One region of the Paenibacillus sp. DP01 genome, then DNA from elsewhere that is predicted to be linked to it. Evidence: riboswitches for the same ligand, from Rfam matches in the RefSeq annotation. Region 1 holds a riboswitch; the other holds the start of a gene.
The links. A riboswitch is a leader RNA that binds a small molecule or an ion and turns the genes downstream of it on or off. The one in region 1 is predicted to bind cyclic di-GMP.
Positions count from the first base shown of each region.

Region 2: linked by a shared signal. The riboswitch ahead of ACH59B_RS02140 (LPXTG cell wall anchor domain-containing protein) and the one ahead of ACH59B_RS06085 (glycosyl hydrolase) in region 1 are both predicted to bind cyclic di-GMP.

Region 1 is NZ_CP173059.1:1,432,080-1,436,345, reverse strand. It holds gene ACH59B_RS06085 (glycosyl hydrolase) at 1-1,370, opposite strand, end outside; cyclic di-GMP riboswitch class I at 1,384-1,465, opposite strand; gene ACH59B_RS06080 (sugar phosphate nucleotidyltransferase) at 1,621-2,997, opposite strand; gene ACH59B_RS06075 (UDP-glucose/GDP-mannose dehydrogenase family protein) at 3,698-4,266, opposite strand, start outside.
Region 2 is NZ_CP173059.1:481,996-486,261, reverse strand. It holds gene ACH59B_RS02150 (DUF445 domain-containing protein) at 1-654, opposite strand, end outside; gene ACH59B_RS02145 (AraC family transcriptional regulator) at 1,249-2,130, shown strand; cyclic di-GMP riboswitch class I at 2,181-2,261, shown strand; gene ACH59B_RS02140 (LPXTG cell wall anchor domain-containing protein) at 2,497-4,266, shown strand, end outside.

The DNA.
Region 1 (4,266 bases):
GTTGTGAACGTATAGGTCTCGCAGTATTGTGGCTTGATTTTACCCGTCCAGCGAACCGAGAACTGGTCGGCATTTACCTTTGGATCAGCAGCAATGGCGCGCCAGTTGTAGTCCAGCTTGCTGTCTGTACGGATCAAAACAGGACTGCCGCTCAAATTCATATTGTTGAAATATTCGCCCCGCAGCCCGTTCACATATACTACATCAGGAACGGAAGGAGGAGTCGGAGCTGGAGGAGCAATCACTACTGGTGGAGCTGGGAGAGGCTCACTTTGTCCCTCATCCGGTAAGGTCGGTACATCTGTTCCGGGTTGTTGGATGGCCTCCAGCCCATTTTTCACATCATCCCGTGTCAAACTCTTCGCATCGTTCATATAATCCTGTATTTGAGTGGTTGTGTTATTCTCGGTCAGCATCTTGCCCCAAGTCATGGAATACACCCATTTTGGCTGAGCCTGCAACACCTCAGAACTAGGTATCTCACCGTGCTCGCCAATGGCAATCGGCTTATTCCGTGCCAACTCGAGCAGTCCTTCATAATGACTTTGCTTAAAATCATTGTTGTAGATGTCTACTGCCAAAATATCCACTTTGTCATCCCCCGGATATTTTGGGGTATACGGGACAGTGTAGGAATTGGGAGCATTGGGACTCCACACCCACAGCAGATTGTTCAATTGATGCGTGTTAACAAAACGGTCGTACATGATATTCCATAGCTGATTGAAATTGTTTTTGTTTCCCCACCAGAACCAGTCACCATTCATTTCGTGGTAAGGTCTCCACAATACCGGAACCCCTGCATCACGAAGTTGCTTTAACGATACAGCGACCTTATCCAGATCGGCAATGAGGAGGTTATACTGCGTAGTGCCTGGCGTGACGTATTTATTGAACTCCGCCTGACTTACTTTGGCCTGCACATTGGCCCAAGTCAGCGGTCTACCCGGCAGCGCTTCATGAAAAGTCATCGTCACAATGCCACCTGCTCTGCTCCAACGAATAGCGCTATCGACGACATTTTTACGTTGTGCTGCTTCTGTAGCGTCAGATTGACCAGAGATGGCTCCCATCTCATAGCCGTGCAGACCCACATACGCCTGGCTGATTTTTTGGACCTTGTTGCTTAATTCATCTGGACTTTCCAAATAATCATGCTGACCAGTGACTGTTTTCTTTCCAGAGATGCTGAGTAAATAATTGTATAGTTCACGGGCCTGAGTACAAGCGTCCGAATTAACAGGTTGTAATGAAGCGGCATTCACCACAGACAGAGAATCACCAAATCCGACGGGAAACAAAGAAAAAATTATAACTACGGGGAGTACATGACGTATCAGTCGATACAGAGGAATAAAATTGAATCTCACTTTTGCTCTTCCTTTCGGTAGCCAGGCTGCCATCCTTACGGGAAGGCCCTTTAGCTTTGCGTACCTGCCTTTCGACAGGGCTGCGTTTATCGTTGGAAGGAGTTTGGATTCCTTCTTAACCTAAGTATCGACTTTTTTTTACCAAAATTTAATAGGTCATGTTCATGAATTTACAGGTTTTCGCCCAATTTCGACAGTTTGGGCTATAAATTTTCATCAAATCTTCTTTATTTCGTTTTTACGAAAACGATTATGAGATAAATTGATGACGGGCAATTTCATTCCAATCCATGCAAAAGCGTACAATATCCTCTTCAACCAACTCAGAGCCAGTCTGCACCTCTATAAAATCCACATCGGTTACAGCCAAAATACTATGCTTGGTTCCTTCAGGGATACGGACTACGTCACCGGCCTTCACTTTGTGCAGCTTCTCATTCAAAATAATTTCCGCTTCGCCGCTAATAATGGTCCAGATTTCGCTTCGTTTGAAGTGAAGCTGGTAGCTGATATTTTTACCTTTGTGTACGCGGATTCGTTTGGTCAGTACCTCATTACCCTCGTCATACTTTACATAGTCTACAACTCGATACTGCCCCCAACGACGTTCTTCATACATTGGACGCTGATCATGAGCCTTGAGCACTTCCTTGATGCGTGGGCTTTCTGCCTTATTGGTCACAAGAATACCATCTGGGCTAGCGGCTACAATCAGATCATTCGTTCCAATGATCGCTACCGGAATGTCCAGCTCATTAATAAGGCTTGTATTAACACAATCCTCCGTTACTACACCTCTGCCCACTTGCTGATTAGACATTTCTTCTGTGAGCGTATTCCAGGTGCCCAAATCCTTCCAAAAACCATCATAGGGAAGAACAACAATGTCTTTTTCCTTCTCGACTACTTCGTAGTCAAAGCTGATTTTTTCCAGAGACGCATATTGCTTTTGCATTTCTTCATAATTCAGCGGCAAACCCTTGGATGCCAGGATATCCAGCAAATAGCTTAATTTGAATGCAAAAACCCCGCAGTTCCATAGAGCATTGCGTTCAATCAGACGCTCCGCCTGCTCCCGGTCGGGTTTCTCTTGAAAATGGCTCACTTCGCGGTAGCCTGTGCTACCTTGAGTGGCATCGTTTTTCGGAATAATATAACCGTATTTCTCTGAAGGATAGGAAGGGACAACCCCGATTAATGCAAGCTTGCCTTCGCTCTCCTGAAGTGTATGTTCCAGTTGGGCAACGGAAGCAAAGAAAGCATCCTCTACATAAGGATCTACAGGCAATATAGCTATAATTTCATCAGGCGAAACACCCGCAATGGAATATAGATAAGTCGCTGTCAGCGCAATCGCAGGAAAGGTATCTCTGCGTTCCGGCTCAACTATGATGCGCGTATTCGGTCCGACCTGACTCTGGATCATTTCAACCTGCGCTCTCCCTGTCGCAATAAACGAGGATTCGGATAATCCGTTGTCTCCCAATTGTCTCCATACCCGCTGCACCATGGATTCCGAAATCCCTTCCGGGCTCTCCAGTACCTTCAAAAATTGTTTGGAACGGGAATCGTTGGATAACGGCCATAATCTTTTACCGGAACCACCAGACAAAAGTACGAGCTTCATAACTCTCCACTTCCTCTCTATTATGTGTGGGTGATCGTTCTGATGATGAGTTGCTACCCGCTACGGTATGGATTTGATCTTACGATCGCTGTTGCCGTGGGATTCTTCGGATTGTGTAAGACATTTATATGTAAGAATCCCACGTCAAAGGCGAACGCTCCGCTTCTCCAGATTCAAATCCATTCCTGCGCTACTCAAAAATGCATCATATCGATCATACCTTGTGGTGCAAAAGGCACGACCGGACATTATTAAGTCTGGTCAGCCTGTTAAAATCTCACACTTTCGGGGCTTGCAAGCTTCTAGTAATCGAGGTTTCGTAACGCCTTGCCAAGATTGCTGCGACAACCGCAATGGCGTCTTTGCTCTACAGGGGGCGCCGCGGTATAGCGCATGGCGCCTTAATCGGAAGGAGCGGCTTCAACTATGCCGCTCCTTCTGATACGCCCTTCTACTCCCATCCCATAAGGTGGGAGATTAAACATCGTGACTTGGTGCGGCAAAAGCAGCGGAGCGGGCAGAATTGTTCTGAAGAAGCGTCAGCGTTTGCCTTTATCCCCGGATTTTAACCTTTGAATGTTTAATACAATCCAGAAAATCCGGGGATAACAGCAATCGGAAGAACAATCTGCACGCGCAGCGCCTTCAGCGCCTCCCACACTGCCACAGCCACTTTTTATTCGGTCACTTCTGTCACTTTTTAAACTTCCACTTTATCTCTGTTCCATCCACTCATCCGCGGACGACCCACGGAGTAGTATTCCAGTCCAGAGCCTTGAATCTGTTCCTCGGTGAATACGTTACGACCGTCAATCAGAACTGGCTTGTGTAGAATAGAGCCCAGTTGCACGAGATCAACTTCTTTGAACTCTTCCCAATCCGTCAGCAGGCACACAGCATCGCTTCTTTCGGCGGCTTGCTGCGGGGAGGAGCACCATAAAATATTCGGGTGATCCACGCGCTCCTTGAATTTATCCATCGCAATGGGATCATACAGCTTGACAATAGCACCTGCCTGAATGAGCGTTTCTACGATTTCCAGTGCTGGAGCTTCGCGGATGTCATCTGTATTAGGCTTGAAGGCGAGGCCCCAAATGCCAATCGATACGCCGTTTAGCTGACCCAGCGATTCACGCAGCTTGGATACAATCATAAAGCGCTGGTCAGTGTTCACCTCGACCACCGATTTTAACAACTTAAATTCATAGTCTACATTACCCGCAATTTGGATGAGCGCATTCGTATCTTTCGGGAAGCAAGAGCCCCCGT
Region 2 (4,266 bases), 950 kb from region 1:
CAGCCCGCTCACCTGCAAACCACTGACAGCCTGCATCCCTAAGGTGCCAAGTGTATAGCCTGTTTCCGGTCGCAAAAGCCAGGATTCCGCCTGCTCCAGCGTGTAATCCAGTGCGCGAATATCATAGCCCTTCTCACTGGATTGGCGGGCAAGCGCCTCCAGTAGTGGTCCGGCATCGATGTCCGTCACCTGTCGCTTGATCTCAGCCACGATAATCGGAGCCAATTCCGCGAGCGGGAGTGACTGGACGAGTCGCTTGGCGAGCACATCTATCGACGCTGCCGCTTCTGGTGTACGCAATCCTTTTTCCACACCGCCCAGCATCAGCTCCGCCAAACGAATGTCCGCGATTTTAGAAGCAATGCTGTCTTTGTTCAGCAAGTTATTTTCCACCGTATTCACCAATGCATTCGTGAGCTTGTCCCTATTTTTAGGGAGAAGCGCCGTATGTGGTATCGGGATGCCTAGCGGATGACGGAACAATGCTGTGACAGCGAACCAGTCCGCCAGTCCCCCTACAAGTCCTGCCTCAAAGGCTCCGGCTAACAAACGAGCCCAGCCATATTGCTGGAAGGGCACGGTGGCTGCAAAGCCTGCCCCTAGAATAACGAGCGACCAAGCCGCTGCGGTTTTCGTATTTTTGGGTTTTTCCATCCTGTAATCCTCCAAACTGACTATCGATAAGTTAAGCAACTATACATATATTACCCATCATATCATTGCCTGTGTAATTTCCAAAGTTGAGAGCACTTATAATTCAACACATAAGGACATTTTTTGCGTAATTTTTTATGCATATATCTCTCTTTTTTACATTCATGTTCGTGAACCAAATCACAACACTGGGTCCAAAATCTCATTTTCAATAATAAGCCTTACGAACCATTTTATCAGAACCAAGTCCTAAATTTCGTAAACCGAAAGGAGAAGTGAATGGAAAAGTTGAATGGGCATGTAAGATATTTTTTTCAACACTATCCTATATTTGACCCCGGAAAGGATTTGAATCCATGATGACCACAGAATTCTTTCAACAATATTCGACCTTTTATACGGATAACCAGGTTGAATATCCATAAGAAGCGAGGCTTCTATAAAGCTCACACACAAATTTTGATATATAGACATATTTAATGTGATAAAATAAACTTTTATTAAATAGTAAATCATGTTTAATCAGCCATTATATATTGGTACATCAAACCAAGATAAGCTAGATAAAATTGCTTTTTTGTAAAGGAATTGAATATGACAACAGACCAAAAAAACATCGAGGGCCTCTGGAACGGCGAACCTGTCGTAATTGTGCGCACTCCCTCCGCTTTTGCCAAGCAATCCCTTTTATATATTCAGGAATTAGGCTATTTCCAAAAAACCTCTGATTTTACAATAGAAAGGAAAGAACTCACCTCCTTTTTGCTTGTTTTTACGCTGTCTGGTAAGGGAGAATTACTGTACCGGGACAAGAAATATATTTTAAAGCCTCATGATTTGTTTTTTATTAATTGCGATGAATATTTACAATATAGCACCTCCGGTGATGAAGCCTGGGAGTTTATCAGCTTATACCTGTACGGCAACCTGATCGAACATTTTTACGAACAATTTGCCAAGCATAATAAACCGGTAATATCCCTGCACAATCCATATGTTATATTGGACAAGCTGCATGCTCTAATCTGCGGGCAGTCTGATCGAAGCCTTTCCGGCGAGCTGCTGACGTCCAGACTCATTGGTGAAATACTGACGTATATTTTGCAGCATCCTTATGATCATCGGTATGTAAATGCTGGAACGCTCAGCGAAGTACGTCAGGTGCAGCAGTATTTGGACCAGTCCTACTGTGAGCGAATTACGCTGGACTCGCTGGCAGACATGTTCAACCTAAACAAATTTAATCTTGCTAAAAATTTCAAAAAACAGATTGGATTTTCTCCAATTGATTATCTCATTAATGTCCGGATCACAGCCGCTCAGGGATGGCTTAAAACCAGTGACATATCCATTGTGGATATCGCAAGGTACGTTGGGATTCCCAATACGAGCCATTTTATCAACCTATTCAAGGAACATGTAGGGGAAACACCTCATTCCTTCCGTAAAAAATGGGGAAACCGCTCCAAATTGTAAATAGGAGGTCTCCTGTACTCCGTTTGATAGACGATAGACGCACAAGCTATTCAAGCTAATGGCAAAGCTGTCGAAAGACAGTGACGCAAAACTATAGGGCCTTCCTACTCGGATGGCAGCCAGTTACCAGGTGAACGAGCTTTTTATTATGCCTTTTTACATAGCTCCATCACAAAATTGCTATACCTCTCTCGAAGAAAAAACCTTGATCACTATGATCAAGGTTTTTTTCTGTTGGGGTAGTCATGTCAACCTAGCATGCTGAATATACTAATTTCGAACTAGGAGGAGGGAAGGAAAACAATATAACACAACATAACCGCCGAAGCTTGCCATATTACGATGAATAGGAGAATCACTTGGAGCATGGGAACCAAAATAAATGTCATGATTATTGCCTTATTGCTCATTGTCCAAAGCTTTTTCAGCACCACACTGGCTTACGCAGATCCTCCTGCCCCTGAACTGCCGCACAGTGCTGTATCCGATCCTACAACCGTTACGGATGCTGTATATGCGGTCCCAAACCCTGAACCCCCTAAGGAGGTTCCGCCAAACACTGTCCCTTCCGTGCAAGGAGCAGCTCATTCAAAGTCTCAAAAGGAAGCAGCTCCCCAGAGTATACTAACGAAGTTGATTCTAACGGACGAAGCCGGACGTGTCATTGATGCGGTATATAATCCAGGTAGTACGTTCGACATTGGATCAGCCATCCAACTTGGCTATGAATGGGAGCTTCCTGATGATGCTTATAAAGCAGGGGATACCTTCACCTTTCACTTACCAGAACAGTTTGTCATCTACACTGATATCTCATCTCCGCTAGTGACTACAGACGGGACCGTGGGGTTCTTTACAGTAGATCGTCAGGGTAAGGTCATCATGACCTTTAACCAATATGTAGAGAACCATTCCCATGTCAGCGGCAAACTGCAAATTAAAACCGAATTCACAAAAGAAACGGTGAAAGGCAGCACAGAAGTCATCATTGCGATTCCAATTAAGGGCGGGGTTCAAACGGTCATCGTAAATGTGAAACCCCAGTCAGGGCCAACTTTAAGCAAGCAAGGAAAAATAAATGGCACCCACCAGATCGACTGGGCCATTGATGTGAACAAACAGCTAAACACCGTTAAACACGCCCTCATTACCGATCCAACTCCTTCAGGACTGGAACTCGTGAGAGGCTCTATCCGACTCTATCATCTGCAAGTCAATATCGATGGCACGACCGTTGTCAAAGACCTAGTGAATGCGAGTAAATACGCCATTGAATCGGATCAAGCCGGGACCGGATTTGCAATTCGTTTTCAAGATGCTAGCATTAGCACTGCCTATCAGATCCAATACTCCACCCGCATTACTGGCAACGAAACTCGCTTTTCCAACACAGCGACGCTTTCAGGGGATGCGATAGATAACGTTGCTGCCACCGCTACGGTTCAGGTGGAGCGTGGTGAATTTTTGTCCAAAAAAGTTGAAAAGTATGATCATGCCACACAAACACTCTCGTGGGCCATAAGATATAACTTTGGCGAGACAAAAATCCCCGAAGCCAAAGCCCTTTTAATTGATCATTTCAACAAAACTCAAAAATTGCTGCCCGGTTCTTTGAAAGTATTTAAGGGAAATACACTGGAGGAGCTTCCATCGTGGGCGTACACCGTCATCCCGGTTGACTATCCCGACCGTAACGGCTTCAAACTTCAATTCAACTTCGACGTAGATTCAGCCTATACCATCCGATATCAGACCCAGGCTAGAGGCCGCGTCTATGAAGATGAAAAAATTACAAACATCATCACCACAGATGGAACCCAGAAGATCATATCGACGGAAATCACAAGCGGAGTTATGACTAAAATGTATGACACGCCCAATTACAACACGAAAGTCATACCTTGGGTGATCACCATTAATACAGACTCATACACCATGAAAAATATTGTCATTAAGGATGTGTTCCCTAATGGGGGCCTCGCCTTGTTGCCCGACACCCTGAAAATTCAAAGTGTTGACGGTACAACGGAACTACTCGCGCCCATGGATTATGAGCTAGTTCCACGATCAGCGGACTATAAAGAAGGGTTTACACTTATTTTTCATAAAACGATTCAGAAAGCTTATACGATCAAA